DNA from 4 places in the Idiomarina sp. ST10R2A5 genome. Region 1 is predicted to be linked to each of the others. Evidence: predicted binding sites of a transcription regulator. Region 1 holds the regulator's gene; each other region holds the start of a gene.

Evidence for each region. The regulator sigma-54, encoded in region 1, starts transcription at its own class of promoters, with help from an activator protein. The targets are predictions, from matches to a motif close to GTTGGCACGNNNNTNGNNT.
Region 2: the regulator sigma-54 is predicted to act here: its motif matches at 1,801-1,819, upstream of ACP7FG_RS10600 (flagellar basal body rod protein FlgF).
Region 3: the regulator sigma-54 is predicted to act here: its motif matches at 1,358-1,376, upstream of flgA (flagellar basal body P-ring formation chaperone FlgA).
Region 4: the regulator sigma-54 is predicted to act here: its motif matches at 1,903-1,921, upstream of fliE (flagellar hook-basal body complex protein FliE).

The regions. Positions count from the first base shown of each region.
Region 1 covers NZ_JBNIEX010000002.1:342,943-347,178, forward strand. The annotation lists gene lptA (lipopolysaccharide transport periplasmic protein LptA) at 1-311, shown strand, start outside; gene lptB (LPS export ABC transporter ATP-binding protein) at 313-1,038, shown strand; gene ACP7FG_RS04230 (RNA polymerase factor sigma-54) at 1,060-2,520, shown strand; gene hpf (ribosome hibernation promoting factor) at 2,549-2,836, shown strand; gene ptsN (PTS IIA-like nitrogen regulatory protein PtsN) at 2,840-3,310, shown strand; gene rapZ (RNase adapter RapZ) at 3,301-4,152, shown strand; gene ACP7FG_RS04250 (HPr family phosphocarrier protein) at 4,145-4,236, shown strand, end outside.
Region 2 covers NZ_JBNIEX010000008.1:49,753-53,988, reverse strand. The annotation lists gene flgH (flagellar basal body L-ring protein FlgH) at 1-182, opposite strand, end outside; gene flgG (flagellar basal-body rod protein FlgG) at 206-994, opposite strand; gene ACP7FG_RS10600 (flagellar basal body rod protein FlgF) at 1,017-1,760, opposite strand; gene flgE (flagellar hook protein FlgE) at 1,869-3,218, opposite strand; gene flgD (flagellar hook assembly protein FlgD) at 3,234-3,917, opposite strand; gene flgC (flagellar basal body rod protein FlgC) at 3,932-4,236, opposite strand, start outside.
Region 3 covers NZ_JBNIEX010000008.1:44,330-48,565, reverse strand. The annotation lists gene ACP7FG_RS10575 (CheR family methyltransferase) at 1-303, opposite strand, end outside; gene ACP7FG_RS10570 (chemotaxis protein CheV) at 391-1,323, opposite strand; gene flgA (flagellar basal body P-ring formation chaperone FlgA) at 1,486-2,217, shown strand; gene flgM (flagellar biosynthesis anti-sigma factor FlgM) at 2,299-2,622, shown strand; gene flgN (flagellar export chaperone FlgN) at 2,622-3,023, shown strand; gene ACP7FG_RS10550 (LPP20 family lipoprotein) at 3,081-3,560, shown strand; gene ACP7FG_RS10545 (flagellar assembly protein FlgT) at 3,655-4,236, shown strand, end outside.
Region 4 covers NZ_JBNIEX010000002.1:19,251-23,486, reverse strand. The annotation lists gene ACP7FG_RS02835 (sensor histidine kinase) at 1-476, shown strand, start outside; gene ACP7FG_RS02830 (sigma-54-dependent transcriptional regulator) at 469-1,830, shown strand; gene fliE (flagellar hook-basal body complex protein FliE) at 1,969-2,301, shown strand; gene fliF (flagellar basal-body MS-ring/collar protein FliF) at 2,349-4,040, shown strand; gene fliG (flagellar motor switch protein FliG) at 4,033-4,236, shown strand, end outside.

The DNA.
Region 1 (4,236 bases):
CAGAACAAGCCGATACTTTTGTTGCAGAAGGCACTCCTGCTACTTACAGCCAGACTCTGGATGATGGCAATAAGATAAACGCAGAGGCCAACAAAATTACCTATTTTCAATCGGAGCAGCGCCTGGAGCTTAGCGGAAAAGCCCGTATTTCTCAGGGTAGCAGCAGTTCCAGTGGTGATCTCATCACCTATGATTTAGACAAACAAACCATAACCGCGACCAGTTCCGGTGAAGAAGACAGTCGCGTCATCACCATTTTTACGCCAAAGGCAAAAACTGACTCCAACGAGAAAAATAACGAGAACCCTTAATATGGCAACCTTACGAGTTAAACACTTAGCCAAAAGCTATAAAAGTCGCCAGGTTGTTAAAGACGTTAGCCTGGAGGTGAGCCAGGGACAGGTTATTGGATTATTAGGGCCGAATGGAGCCGGTAAAACAACCACCTTTTATATGATTGTCGGACTGGTTAACAGCGATAAAGGCCAGATTTTACTGGATGATAACGACCTCACTTTACTGCCAATGCATGAGCGGGCGCGCAGAGGTATTGGTTACCTGCCACAGGAAGCTTCTATTTTCAGAAAGCTCACCGTACGTGACAACCTGATGGCCATTTTAGAAACCCGCAAAGCGTTATCAGACAACGACAGAGAAGAACAGCTCGATGCCTTACTCGAAGAGTTTAATATTGGGCACATTGCCAACAGCCAGGGAATGAGTCTGTCAGGCGGTGAGCGCCGACGGGTTGAAATAGCCAGGGCCCTGGCAGCAGAGCCCACTTTTATTCTTTTAGATGAGCCTTTCGCTGGTGTCGACCCCATATCCGTCATTGATATCAAAAAAATCATTGAGCATTTAAAGCAACGCGGTATTGGCGTATTGATTACCGACCATAATGTTCGTGAAACCCTATCGGTTTGTGAACACGCCTATATCGTTAGTCATGGCGAACTTATTGCCAGTGGGGATGCAGAAAGTATATTATCGAATCAACAGGTTAAAGACGTTTACCTCGGTGAGCAGTTCACCTTATAACGTGAAACCGGGACAGTCATTATGAAGCAAAGTCTGCAGCTAAAAATTGGTCAGCATCTGACCATGACGCCACAACTTCAACAGGCCATTCGCCTGCTGCAGCTTTCCTCGCTCGATCTTCAGGCTGAAATTCAGGATGCACTGGACAGTAATCCTCTATTAGAAGTTGAAGGCGATGCCAGCAACGAAGCTGACAATTCCGAAACCCGAAATATCGAAGAGCGGGATGACAGTCAGCGAGAAACCTCAGACGTTATAAAAACTCAGGAAATGCCGGACGAGTTACCGGTAGACAGCAGTTGGGATGACACCTACTCCAGCCAGACACCGGTTAATGGGGCCGCGTCCTCTGGTAAGTCTTTTGACGGTGACTTTGAAGTTTACCAGGGCTCGACCAGTGAGTCGTTGCAAGATCACTTACTTTGGCAAATGCAGCTTTCCCACTTTTCTGAGGAAGACACCGCCATAGCTGAAGCCATTATCGAAGCCATAGACGACAACGGCTATCTAATGGCCGATGTTGATGAGATTATTGAAGCGGTGCGCCTTCCGGAAGTGGAAACAGAAGAAGTTTGTATGGTGCTTAAACGCATTCAGCACTTCGACCCAATAGGTGTGGGAGCACGCAGTGTCAGCGAATGCCTTGCCATCCAATTGCGGCAACTAAGCGACGACACTGAGTACAAAGAAATTGCTCTATGTTTAGTGACTGAACATATGGATTTACTGGGCAGCCGGGATTTTCGCACCATTCAGCGTAAATTAAAGCTCTCGGAAGACGACTTGCGTCAGACCATGCGCTTGATTCAGCAGTTGCACCCCCACCCGGGTGAGCAAGTTGCACAACAACCCGTTGAATATGTCATTCCTGATGTCGCTGTGACAAAAAAAAATGGGCGTTGGATGGTCGAATTGAACCCCGACAGCGTACCTAAATTAAAGGTCAATGAAGAATACGCGGCCTTGAGTAAAGCAGCTAAGTCAGTAGCAGACAGCCAGTACATAAAAAACCACACGCAGGAAGCGCGTTGGTTTATAAAAAGCCTGGAAAGTCGCAATGACACGTTGCTAAAAGTTGCCAACTGCATAGTGCAACGCCAACAAGGCTTTTTTGAGCATGGCGAAGAAGCCATGAAGCCTATGGTTTTAAACGATGTCGCCGAAGCGGTGGATATGCACGAAAGCACCATTTCGCGGGTGACAACACAGAAATACTTACACTGTCCGCGGGGCGTGTTTGAGTTAAAATACTTTTTCTCAAGTCATGTCAGTACTGAGGGCGGTGGTGAGTGTTCAAGCACTGCAATACGTGCTTTAATTAAGAAGATGGTCGCTGCAGAAAACCGCAGTAAACCGTTAAGTGACAGCAAAATTGCTGAACTGATAGCTGAACAAGGTATCCAAGTAGCAAGGAGGACAATTGCGAAGTATCGGGAATCGTTAAACATTCCATCATCGAGCCAACGCAAAAGTCTTTTGTAACTTTGTTAACTGCAAGAAGGAAGACGTTATGCAAATTAATTTGACCGGTCACCACATCGATATTACTGAAGCTTTACGTGACTACGTAGACACAAAATTTGCCAAGCTGGAACGACATTTTGACCACATTACTAATGTTCACGTCATCCTAAATGTTGAAAAAACGATTCAAAAAGCGGAAGCTACGCTGCACGTGAATGGCGGTGAAATTTTTGCCGACGCAAAACACGACGATATGTACGCGGCCATCGACGGTTTAATCAATAAGCTAGACCGTCAGGTGATTAAACACAAAGAAAAAATGAAACAACATTAATCCATGCAACTGAGTGAATTGTTAAGCCCCGACTGCACCAAGTGTGCAGTCGAGGGCGCAAGTAAAAAAAGACTGCTTGAAACCATTAGTCAAATCGTAGCTCCTAAGTTGTCCGGCATTACCCGCCATGACATTTTTGAGAGCCTATTGAACCGTGAGCGTTTGGGCAGTACGGGAATTGGCTTAGGTATCGCAATTCCTCATGGCCGATTACCCAATGCTAACCACCCGGTTGCGGTATTACTCACGCTAGATGAGCCGATTGAGTTTGACTCTATCGACAACCAACCCGTCGATATTATATTCGCGCTTCTGGTACCAGAATCCGAACACGAAAACCATCTGCAGACTTTAGCTTCTGTCGCTCGCCGTATGAATGACAAAGACTGCACACGTGCATTACGCCAGGCTGACTCCGACAAAGACTTATACCAATTATTTATTGGCAAAGGTGAGCAGTCGCCATGCAACTGATCATTGTTAGTGGTCGTTCCGGTTCAGGTAAAACCATCGCGTTGCGGGTCCTTGAGGATTTAGGTTTTTACTGCGTTGATAATTTACCAATTAGCCTGCTACCCACGTTAGTCCATGCTGTTATCGAGCAATACCAGAAAATTGCCATTAGCATTGATGTTCGTAACTTACCCGAGCACTCCGAAGAACTGCTGGACTCACTCAACTTTTTGCCTAAAGGCGTAGAGCCCGAAATTCTGTTCATTGATGCAGACGACAACACCTTATTAAAACGTTTCGGTGAAACCCGGCGACTACACCCGCTCTCGCAAAAAGAACTTCCTTTACTGGAAGCGCTGCAGACCGAGCATAAAATGCTTGAGCCTATTATGGAACGTGCCACCTGGCGTCTGGACAGTAGCGATCTATCGCTGCACCAACTGAGCGAACAGGTTACTGAGCGTGTACTTGGTCGCGCAGATAAAAAACTCATTATTGTCTTTCAGTCATTTGGCTTTAAATATGGCTTACCCAAAGACGCCGACTTTGTTTTTGACGCACGAATTTTACCGAACCCACACTGGCAACCTGAGCTAAAGTTGTTAACGGGGTTGGATACCGATGTCCAACTCTTCTTCCGCCAACAGCCTTTAGTCACTAAGTTTATCTATCAGCTGGAAAACTTTCTCGACACCTGGTTACCGCATTTTCAGCGCAGCAATCGAAGTTATCTGACTATTGCCACCGGCTGCACTGGTGGTCAGCACCGTTCAGTTTATATCTCTCAGCAGCTAGCCGAGCGCTTTGAACAAAAAGACCTAAAGGTTCAGGTCAGACATCGGGAGTTAAAGCGAAATGGATAAAGTTTGCAGAGACCTGATTATTCGCAATAAACTGGGTCTGCATGCTCGCGCCGCAACCAAGTTGGCTCAATTAACACAAGAATT
Region 2 (4,236 bases), on a different contig from region 1:
ATATCGGAATACAGGTTGTCTGCGTAAGCGTCCTGAAATAGAGAGCCTGTTGGTACAACAGGCTGGGCACGCTCTTCCGGTAATACGGGTGCGTAATATGGGTCATTTGGCATCGGTTTATGTGGCGTTTGCGCACACCCCGCCATGACCAACGCTGTTAAAGTAAAAAGTAAAAAACGCATAGACTCACCCGCTATTTATTCAATTAAAGCTGCTGATTCACATAGCTCAACATCTGGTCTACAGAAGAAATTACTTTTGAATTCATCTCGTAACCCCGTTGACTTTCAATCAGATTCACCAGCTCTTCAGTTACATTCACATTTGAGGTTTCCAGCGCGCCCTGAATGGTATTCCCCATTCCGTCAACACCGGGAACGGCTTCTAAAGGCGCACCACTTACAGCCGTCTCTTTATATAAATTCTGACCCATAGGTTGTAAGCCCGCCGGGTTAATAAAGTTAACCAGGTTAAGCTGCCCGACAACAACGTTGTCCGGGTTGCCCGGTTGAGTAACCGTCACTTCACCTTCTTGCGAAATGCTGACCGACATCGCGTCTTCTGGTATCTGAATAGCCGGCTCTATGGTGTAGCCGTTACCCGAGGTTACCATTTCACCTTCTTCGTTCAGTGAAAACTGACCATTCCGGGTATAGGAAATGTTTCCATCCGGCATCAACACCTGAAAGAAGCCTTTGCCGTCAATCATCACGTCCAATGAATTGTCCGTTGTCTGAACATTACCCTGAGTATGTGCTTTTTGCGTTGCAACTACTTTAGTACCGGCACCAAGCATCAAGCCGTTAGGTAGCTCAGTGTCCTGAGCGGACTGACCACCTGGCTGATTAATATTCTGGTACAGCAAATCTTCGAACACCGCCCGGCTTTTCTTAAAGCCAATCGTGCTGGAGTTCGCCAGGTTGTTGGAAATGACTGAAATATCGCGTTGCTGCGCATCCAGTCCGGTTTTACTTATCCATAATGCTGGGTTCATAGTGTTTCTCCTCGGGCTACGATTAGCTCATTCTCATCAGCGATTCAGAGCGCTGTGCGTTCTCATCGGCCGTCTTCATTAATTTGACGTTCATTTCGTACTGGCGCTGCAGTGCAATCATATGTGTCATTTCTTCGACACTATTGACATTGCTCCCTTCCAGAGCGCCAATTTCCAGTTTCACGTTGGCATCAGCAAAAGCCTGCTGGTCATCTTTTAGCTTAAACAGACCATCATTACCTTTTTCTATATTGCCGTTCGGTGGGTTCACCAGCTTAATCCGATCAATCACTTCCATTGCGTCAGCCGGAGCTCCCATAGGGCGTATGGATACATTACCGTTGGAGCCGATAACCAGGTTATCAATTGGCATGGGCACAAAAATGGGTCCGTTGTCGCCTAAAATCGTTTGGCCATTAGAGTTTTTCAGCATGCCATCGGTGCCAACTTCCAGACTGCCATTTCGGGTGTAACGCTCATTGCCGTTGCCGTCGTCGACCGCAATCCAACCCTGGTCTTTAATCGCAACATCCATGTTACGTCCGGTCGTCTGTATTGCCCCACTGGCAAAGTTTTGCCCCGGGCTTTCTGTCATAGAAAAGACCCGAGTCGGCAAACCTTCACCAAAGGCCTGCATTGCCCGTGCCTGTTGTAAGTCGGCTTTAAACGCCGTGGTATTGGCGTTAGCTAAGTTATTGGCGCGTACGGCAACGGAGTTCATATTCTCCTTTGCGCCGCTCATCGCTACCCATAGCATCTTGTCCATAGCTGACCTCCAGCCAAAATTTTGTCATCTGCGTTTGATAATGCAGATTTCATGCCAGAAACAAAAAAGACGCCCGAAGGCGTCTTTTTAATTGACAGATAAAAGCGATTAACGAATCTGAAGAATGGTCTGATTAATGGTGTTGTTAACTTCAAGCGAACGTGAATTTGCCTGGAAGTTACGTTGCGCTGTAATTAAGTCAACCAACTCTTTGGTCAGGTTAACGTTTGAGTTTTCGAGCGCAGAAGCTTCAATACCACCAAAAGTACCGGTATTCGCTTCACCAGAAAGCGGCTCGCCCGAGTCAATGCTCTCACGCCACTTGGTACCACCAATTTGCGTCAGGCCCTGTTCATTAGCAAAGCGAACAATGGAAACCTGACCCAGGTACTGAACATCACCATTAGAGTAAGTTGCCGCAATTAAACCTGACTTATCAATATCCACGTTCGTTAAGCGTCCAACTGTGCTGCCATCCTGATCAAGGTTAGTCACCTCAAAATCTGAAGCAAACTGAGTAGGACTGGTAGTACCCGAAAGATCCTGGAAGTTAAACTGGACCGTTTGGGCATCTGCACCGTTGTTTAAATACGGGTCGCCCGCGGCGTTATTACCTGACAAGTCAATTGAACCGGGATCAAACGTTGTTTGTCCAGCTGGAACATCCGGCTCACCGTTTCCTAAAAAGGTTAGACGTAATCCTGAGTTGCCATTAATTGAGGTATCAGGAGATGCTACCGCTGTTCCCGTCGGAGCTAAGTCAATTTCATCACCATCGAAAGTGGCATAAACGTCCCATTGGTTATTATCCCGTTTCACATAGTAAGTCGATAATGTATGGGACTCACCTAATGAATCATAAATAGTTGCAGAAGTAGAGCTGTGATATGTACTTGGTGTACCAGGATCAAATGGGTTAGCAGCGCCATCTATCGGCGAGCGACGCGCATCAACGTTAAAAGCAGTAAAGACATTATCGGTATTTTGCGGTGCACCAGCTACATCCGGAATACGAATAGGTTGAGTCGTAGCCAAAGCCACCGATGATGCGGTACCACTATTACGGTCAACTTGGTAGCCCTGCAGGTAGTTGCCTTGATTATCAACGATGAACTTATCATCGTTTAACTTAAAAGCACCTGAACGGGTATAAGTCATATCACGCGAACCAAGGCCATCGGTAGTAGCAAAAAAGCCGTTACCTGAAATAGCCATATCCAACGAGTTTTCAGTGAAATCCAGTGTTCCCTGGCTAAACTGCTGCGCGACCGACGAGGTTAAAACACCGTCACCCACTTTTGTGTTACCTGCGTTAAAAATACTCGTCGCATAAACGTCCGCGAACTCTGCGCGGGACTGTTTAAAGCCCGTTGTTTTCACGTTTGAAATATTATTCGCGGTCGTATCCAGATCTTTCTGCGATGCGTTGATTCCGCTGAGTGCAATATTAAATGACATAAGTCACCTCACCTGTTAGCTAATTTCAGTCACATCAGAAAGCTTGATGCCACCTAATCCTTTAAGATTCAAAACCACACCGCGATCACCGCCGGTGCTGACACTTTGCACGCGAGCGTGCATCTGTATGGGTAATTCTTCAGTCTGGCCACCGACACTGGCATTTACCGAGAAGGAATAATTTCCAGCCGGAGCTTCCGAGCCGTCAGACATTGTTCCGTCCCACTCAAACTCTTTCGTGCCTTGAGGCATATCTCCCAAGTTAATGGTTTTAACCAAGGCTCCGGTTGAGTCCTTAATATTAATTTTCACATTCTGGGCTGACTGCGGTGTTGCTATCATTCCCGTAACTCCTGCGCCTGACTCAAGGTTGGCCTGGTCTGTCGGCACCAGAACTTTGCGACCAACCATAGTTGAAGCCTGTAGCGCCTGATTTGAAGTCATATCATTTGCAAACTGGTCAAAACGATCCGACAAGCCACTGATACCTTCCGCCATGGTAAAGCTGGTCATCTGAGCAATCATTTGATCATTCTCAACCGGCTTAGACGGGTCTTGCATATTCAACTGCTCGGTTAACAGCTTGAAGAAATCTTCCTGCTGAAGTTTCTGTTCCTCATCAGGATCAGCAAACTTAGCTCCTTCTTCTTTCTTCCACTTCATGCTGTCGATGTAGGAATTATTGCTTACGCCTTCCATTTGTTATCTCCTGCTTACCCTTGACCCAGACGCAATAAACGCTGTGTCATTGTTTTGGCAGTGTCCGCTACCTGCACATTTGTCTGGTAGGAACGCGAAGCCGAAATCATATTTGCCATCTCTTCCATAGTGTTAACGTTAGGCCGATAGATGTAGCCACTCTCGTCAGCCATAGGATGATTTGGAGCATATTCAATTTGTAGTGGGTCCTGGCTTTCAACGATTCCCAAAACCTTAACGCCTGCGGCCTGTCCTGCCTGAGTCTGATTAGTCAGACTATTACCTTTATAATCCCCTCTGGCATCCGCTAAAGCCGTTG
Region 3 (4,236 bases), on a different contig from region 1:
ATGATTTTTATATTCGGGGAAGATTCGGTTACTCAAAATTTCGAACGGATAAGTGTCACGGAACCACAAAGTCTCGTTGGTGGTCATTGCGTCAATTACCGCAGCACGTAAGGCACGTTCACTAATTTTCATTGAACGTTTTACCAGTTCAGCTAAAGAGTCGACATTAAAACGCCCCATCAAAGGGCCTAAACGACTCTTCACCAGGTAGAGTTTGCTCTCACCCAGTACAATTCCGCACTGATGCTCCAGAAACTGACGAAATTCCTGATATTCCGATAAACTTAATTCGCGATTCAACACGTTATATAAACTACTTCCATTTCGTTTTTTGTTTCGTAGCCTGGCCGACGTTCACGCCAGGTCCGATATCTCACCTGACGTAACACGTCAGTCTACAACCGTATTAAGCCATTTTTGAACAGCGGTCGCTAGTTCATCCGGATGAAATTTTGCAATAAAATCATCGGCTCCAACTTTCTTCACCATAGCCTGATTAAAGACGCCACTCAATGATGTATGCAAAATAACGTGAACATCACGCAAATTTGGGTCAGCCTTAATTTCTGCAGTTAAGGTATACCCATCCATTACCGGCATCTCAACGTCAGAAACTAATACCGGAACATGAGGATGCACAAGCCCCCCAACCTCTTTGGACTTCTCTTTTAAATAGTCTAAAGCTTCTTTACCGTTCTTCTTAACCTCTAACGAAATTCCTAAAGACTGCAACGCTCGTTTAATCTGATTACGGGCAACTGAAGAGTCATCAGTAATTAAGATGGTTAAGTCTTCTTTGGCCACGTTTATTGGCGCATTGGCAACATCGTCGCTGACGTCCATATTGGTTGGCATAATGTCAGCAAGGATTCGCTCAACATCGATAATCTCAACCAGCTCATCTTCAATTTGAGTAACGGCTGTTAAGTAAGCGCCCCGGCCTGTGCCTTTCGGCGGTGGCATAACATCTTCCCAGTTAATGTTAATAATGCGGTCAACTCCACCCACCAGGAACCCCTGAATGGTTCGGTTGTACTCCGCAATAATTACAAAGCGGTTTTCAATACCGGTTAACTCGGGTCCACCAGTCGCCATACTTAAGTCAATAATGGAAATAGCCTGTCCCCGAATGTGCGCAACACCTCGAATAAGAGGATTTCGCCGAGGCATAGCGGTCAGTTTGGGACAAGGCAGAACTTCACGCACCTTAAATACGTTAATGCCAAACCGCTGCCTGCCATTAAGGTTAAACATTAAAAGTTCCAGCCGGTTTTGTCCGACCATTTGTGTGCGCTGATTCACTGAATCAAGAATACTGGCCATTATTCACTCCTGTTATATGGCAGGGGACCTCTACTTCGGCACGGTACTTGCTTACATCAACAACAACCATACTGAAACCATCGAACTGCCGAACTTTTGACGTTATACCGTTTTTTTCGGCACTCGACCAGAGAACCTTAACGAATAACATCAGGAATTTTTATGATAGTACGTAAATCGCTACTGATCAGTTCGCTTTTTATTTTTGCTGCATCGTTTACCGGTATAGGCCCGGCTAACGCGGATGAAACCAGTAAAAAGCAGAGCCTGCGCTTTGATTATAAAGCCCTACAGGAGTTGGCTCACAATTACGTAGAGCAAAGAGTATCAGCCCCTGATAACGGACGCGTAGAAGTTGTTGCGAATAACCTTGACCCTCGCATGACGCCGAAAGTCTGCCCACAACAGCCGAAAGTTGATTTAGCCAATAATGCGACTTTAGACAGTTACACGACAATTGAAATAGAGTGCACTGCAGCCGCTCACTGGCGAACTTACGTGCCTGTCCGTATATATCACTATAAAAATGTCGTTACAGCTGCTTCTCCAATGTCGCCGGGGCAAATGATAAGCGAGAGTGACTTAGTTTATTCTGAAATTGACCTTAATCGTGTGCGCTCCAATGTGTTCACCGACATGACGGCTTTAGTGGGCGCTCGCATTAAAAAGCGCATTAGCGCAGGGCAAGCAATAAGCGCCAGCGACACCTGTCTTGTATGTGAGGGCCAAAGCGTTACAATAGTAGCTCAGGATAAAACATTGCGAATTACTGCTGCCGGAAGGGCATTGGCTGATGGCCTTAAAGGTGAATCTGTGGTTGTTGAAAACGCACGGTCGAACAAATCGGTACAGGCTGTTGTCACAGGATTAAATGAAGTGACCGTCAATTTATAAAATTGTTAAAATATTTACTTAAGTTTTTTTGAGTACGGTCGATAAGTAACCGAGAGACTTTATCTAGCGAGGCTAAACACAATGCCAATTAATATTAACAATGCCGGGCTGAAAAATGCCAACATTGACAGCAAATCCAGTAATCGCCAAGTGCAGAACGATGCTCCGGGTAAGCCTGCATCGGTTTCGCAGAAAGGTGGAGACGCCGTTTCTCTAACAAGTGAAGCGCAACAACTGGGTGGCTTACAAGAAAAAGCCATGAACAGCAGCGGAATTGATCAAGCCAAAGTTGACAAGATCAAAGCGGATATTGAAAGCGGTTCATACAAAATAAATGTTGAGCAGTTAGCGAATAAACTGGCTCAGTTTGAATCTGACTTATTCAGTAACGGCAATAACGAATAATGACCGTGTTGGCGCCTGTCAATGAGCTCCTTCAGGAAATGGCGGACTCGCTAGATACCCTTGCGCTGTTACAGCAACGTGAGCTAAACGCCATAGTTGACCGCCAACACGCCGATGTAAATGCTATTACAGAGGCAAAAGAAAAAGCCCTGGCCAGAGTTAATCAACTCGACCAGCAGCTTGCCGAACACCCCGATAAAGAACAGCTCAAAGATGACCCCAATTTAGCCGAAGCCGTTGCTGCGATAAAAAGCACCCTGAGTAATGTCCAGCACCAAAGCCAGGTCAACGAGCAGGTGGTGCAGTCAACATTGAATAGCATCGACCAATTGAAACAAACCATTTTACAGTCTGCACGAAAAGACAGCCTCACCTACGATAGTAAAGGCAAAATCCGCTAAAGATTTCTGCCATTCAGCCGTTACAACCATAAGTACTTTGTTCAATCAGAGGTCGTTATGGCTAAGCACCTACTTTCTTTCGCGTTACTCGCATCTACACTGCTACTAAGCGGATGTAGTGCTTACAACAACTTAGCGTATGATCAAAAACACGTTGAGTGGGAAACTCAGACTCCAGATGAATTCCCGGTTCTTAATGCGGTTGGTTACGCTCCTATCGAAACTCAGCAAGGCGAAAACGCACAGCTGAAAGATCTGAACGCTATGCGTGCTTCAAAACTTGCGGCTTATCGCGAGCTGGCCGAACAAGTGTATGGCCAACGTATTGCCGGTGGTAGCTCCGTTGAAGACTGGGCGTTAAACCAGGACAGCTTTCAGGCTTCCGTTGACGGTGTTATTCGTGGTGCCGAAGTGGTAAAAACCTACACGGTTGGTGATTACTACGCGACTGAGCTACGTCTGGATTTTGAGAAAGTACATCGTCTGTATCAGAGTACAAACCGCCAGCAAAAAGTGAAGCGCGTTGTTTATTACTAGGTTCTGACTTCCTCTTTCAACATGGCAGGGTTTTTGCAGCTAATTCCAATAGCAAAGTAACGACTAAAAACTGACACTTGGGATGCATAACACCATGAACTGGAAAACCCTGCTGCTGATCACTTCTGTTTTCTTTATCGCTATGCCGAGCGAAGCACGTTGGGTAGAAGCCCAGGGTACCGCCCGCATTATAAACGGCGATACCGATGCAGCACGTCAAAAAGCTATAGAAAATGCGCTGCAACAAGCGCTTCTCACTTCTGGCGGAAATATCTCCAGTATTCAACAAGTGGTTGACGGCGTATTACGAAACACTGAAACCCAATGGAGCAGTCAGGGTAACGTGGACCAAGTCACTATTGTTCGCGAAGAAGTTCGTGATGACCGCGTTATTGTCCTGCTGCGAGCTGACATCTGGAACCGCGAAGGCGACTGCACTCGAAGCAGTTACAAAAACTCCGTTACTATCGTCCCGTTTGAATTGCGCGATCGCGCCCATGGAACCTGGGGACAAATCTGGGAAATTGGAGAAGTTGCCGCAGAGCGTTTAGCGCGTGAGCTTGGCGGTGTCGGCAGCCAACTACATATTTCTCATACCTTGCAGCGACATGCGGGACTCGGGCAAGCACTGAATGGCCTTAACCTGGAAGAGCTGGGCCGCATGGCTCGTAGCCTC
Region 4 (4,236 bases), 320 kb from region 1:
ATGATCTCAGCACCCACAGCCTGATTGAGCAAGTTCTTACCAATACCGAAAGCTATGCTGAGCAGCACCAGGTAAAAATTAATTGCATTGATTCAGCTTCCGGAGCTGTGTTGCGGGCAAATCAAACCGCATTAGTCGGGGCGATACAAAACCTGATTAACAACGCTGTTGATGCCAGCCAGCCGGGACAAGAGGTCTTAGTGAAGACCGATGCCGATAATGACAGTTGGCGAGTTTCTGTTATTGATGCGGGCTGCGGCATTCCTGAAGAAAGACAGGGCAATGTTTTCACCCCATTTTTTACGGAAAAATCCAACGGTACCGGTTTAGGACTGGCGGTTGTGCAAACGGTAATTAAGGCACATAACGGGAGTATTGACTGGGAAAGCCAGCCAGCTAAAGGCAGTCGTTTCACCTTGTCTTTGCCGGTGCACCAGTGGTCAGAGAACCGACTGAATGAGGTGTGTTATGGTTGAACGACAAGTACTGGTTGTTGAAGACGATGTTTCTTTGCGTGAGGCAATTATCGACACTTTAGAGTTGGCGGACTGCCAGTGTCTGGAAGCCGCAAATGGTGAAGAGGCTCTGTTAATACTGAAAAAAGAGCCGGTAGCTTTAGTGATTAGCGACGTTCAAATGCCGGGTATTGATGGTTTGCAACTATTACGCAGCATGAACAACCAGCAGTATGACATCCCGGTTATTATGATGACCGCCTTTGCTAAGGTGGATGATGCTGTCGTAGCAATGCGCGAAGGGGCTGTTGACTACCTGACGAAGCCTTTTTCAATAGAAAAACTGCAGACTTTGGTACAAAGGTATTTGCCGGACGGTGCCATTAACGACATTGAACCGGTTGCCGAGGAAGAGTCGAGCCAGGCTATTCTGAATATGGCTCGCAAAGTAGCTGCCAGCGAAGCCAGCGTAATGGTTACCGGGCCCAGTGGTACGGGTAAAGAAGTGTTGGCACGTTATATTCATCAGCATTCTGAGCGTGCAAATGGCCCCTTTGTCGCGATTAATTGTGCAGCAATACCCGAGAACATGCTTGAGTCTATGTTATTTGGCTATGAAAAAGGAGCTTTTACTGGTGCGAATCAGTCGTCTCCCGGTAAGTTTGAGCTCGCTCAGGGTGGTACCTTGTTGCTGGACGAAGTCACCGAAATGGCTATGCATTTGCAGGCAAAACTATTACGGGTTATTCAGGAACGTCAGGTAGAGCGGCTGGGCTCGCGTAAAACCATTCAACTCGACGTCCGTTTAATTGCGACCTCTAACCGTGACCTTCAACAAGCGGTGCGTGAGGGACAGTTGCGCGAAGACCTCATGTATCGGCTGAACGTGTTCCCGTTGCACTGGAAGTCTTTGTGCGAACGCCCTGCGGATATTGTGCCTTTAGCTGAAAACTTATTGCAGCGACACAAGCAGCGTTCCGGTATTAAAACACCTGTCATTTTTTCGGCAGCTGCTGTAAAGCAGTTACAGTCGTATTCCTGGCCGGGTAATGTTCGTGAACTGGAAAATGTCGTACAACGTGCGCTGGTTCTGCATCGTGGTGATGAAATTCAGCCCGATGATTTAATGCTGGAACTTAATGATATCGCTGAATCGGCGAGTGTGTTTCCGGAGCAAGTGAGCTCGTCTGATGATAAATCGGAAAATCTGGATGAGTCGCTTTTTCATCAGGAATACCAAATTATCAAAGAAGCTCTGCAACGCCATCAGGGTAAACGGCAACCTGTTGCGGATGAATTAGGAATTAGTCCGCGTACGCTGCGTTACAAACTAGCGAAGATTCGTGAGCAGGGACTTACCCTGACAGGCTCTTAAAGGCGACTTAAAATACTCCTGTCTATACTATTAGCCCTGTATCTCAGGGCTTTTCTTTACACAACCTTATAAGTTGGCATTTTGCTTGCATAGTTAACCTTAAATAGAGTCAGTGATGAATTTTTGACGGGGTTAATTATGAAAGTGGAAGCAAACGCACTTTACCAACAGTTACAGTCTATGGCCACGCAGGCTTCTCAGCGTGACCAGCCTACGAATGTGAACGCCCTGCAAGGTAATACTGCTCAAGCAGACTTTTCCAATATGCTGAAAAACGCAATGGATAACGTTAACGAATTGCAACAAACCTCAGGCGATTTAAAAACACGCATGGAGCTTGGTGACCCAAATGTCACGCTGGAGCAAACTATGATCGCCAGCCAAAAAGCGGGTATTGCGTTTGAGGCAACTGTTCAGGTACGCAACAAAGTGGTTGATGCGTACAAAGAAATTATGTCAATGCCGGTATAACCGCAGTAGCACTGGAGATATGAGTCGTGGCTGAATCAACAGATTTAATGGTACAAGATACCGACTTACCTGACAGCAACCGAACAAGCAATGAAGACGGCGGCGAGAAGACCGGTATTATGACAATGCTGGGTAATTTTGACATGCTTCGTCAGGTCATTGTGGTTTTAGCCCTGGCTATCTGTGTCGCCATTGCTGTTTTTATTATGTTGTGGGCACAAGAATCAACTTACCGCCCATTAGGTAATTTAGAAACCCAGGAGTTGATCAGTACGCTCGACTATATGGATGCTAATGGTATTGAGTACCAGGTTGATGGCAGTACGGTGTCAGTTCCGGAAGAGAATTATGAAGCAATCAAGCTGCAGTTAACTCGTGCGGGAGTAGACTACGGCAACTCGACCAATAACGGTTCTGAAATATTAATGAGCGAACCGGGTTTTGGCGTTAGCCAACGTCTGGAGCGAGAGCGACTCATTCATTCCCGTGAAGTCCAGCTTGCGCGCGCTATTGAAGAAATTAAAAAAGTGGCCGGGGCTAGAGTGCTTCTGGCTGTACCGAAGGAAAATGTTTTTGCCCGTCGTGAAAAGCAGCCGAAAGCGTCGGTTATGCTGAATGTTCGCGGTGGTACGTCGTTAAGTGAAGAAGAAGTTGCTTCGATTGTTGACATGGTTGCGTCTTCGGTAACCGGTTTAAATACTGAACACGTTACTGTCACTGATCAGGCTGGGCGTTTGCTTAACTCGGGTTCACAAAGTGCCCTGGCGGCAAAAAGTTCGCGCGAATATCAGATTGAGCAAAAGCGCGAAGAAGAATACCTGAAGAAAATAGACAGTATTTTGATTCCAGTGCTGGGCTATGACAATTATACCGCGCAGGTTGATGTCACTATGGACTTCACCCAGCGTGAACAAACTCAGCGTCAGTTTAACCCTGATATGCCGGCAATTCGCAGTGAAATGACGGTCGAAAACCGCTCTGTCGGCAGTGCAATTGGTGGTATCCCTGGTGCATTAACGAATCAGCCGCCACTTGACTCTGATATTCCGGAAGAGGCTGGTGCAGGAAGTGCTGGTGGCGGGACTAACGGCAGCACTCATCGCGAGGCGACACGGAATTACGAGCTTGATAACTCGGTGACTTATACCCGCAGCCAAACGGGCACGGTTGAACGTTTGAGTGTATCCGTTGCGGTTAACCAGAAAACAATAACGAATGAGGCAGGTGAAAATCAGCCTCAGGCAGCCAGTGCCGAAGAGATGGCTAATATTCGTCGCTTGCTTCAAGGTGGTTTGGGGTTTGATATTAACCGTGGCGACAGTATTGAAGTTGTTTCAGTACCTTTTGCACAACTGCCTGACTTAGGCGCCGGAGAAACACCTGTATGGGAAGAGCCATGGTTCTGGCGTGCTTTCCGTCTGGTCATGGGTGCTTTGGTTATTATGGTATTGATTCTGGCAGTGGTTCGTCCAATGCTTAAGAAGCTGATGAACCCTGAATCTGGTGTTGAAGACGATGCTGAAGCATTCCTTGATGAGGAATCGATGGGCGATGAAACCATTGATCTGTTATCCTCACAATTTGATGAGAGTGCGGTAGGGTTCGGTGCGGATGGCAGCCTGCAATTACCGGATCTGCACAAAGATGAAGACTTGCTGAAAGCAGTAAGGGCGTTGGTTGCCAATGAGCCTGAACTGTCCTCACAAGTGGTTAAAGCGTGGTTGAACGAAGATGCCTAATCAAGAAATGAAAACCAAGCGCGGTAAGGTCGAGTTTGACGTCGATACTTTAGAAGGTGTCGAGAAAGCCGCGATTTTGCTGCTGAGCTTGTCGGAAGAAGACGCTGCCCAGATACTCAAACACCTGGAACCTAAGCAGGTTCAGAAAGTGGGTATGGCCATGGCGAGCCTGGAAGACTTTAACCAGGACAAGGTC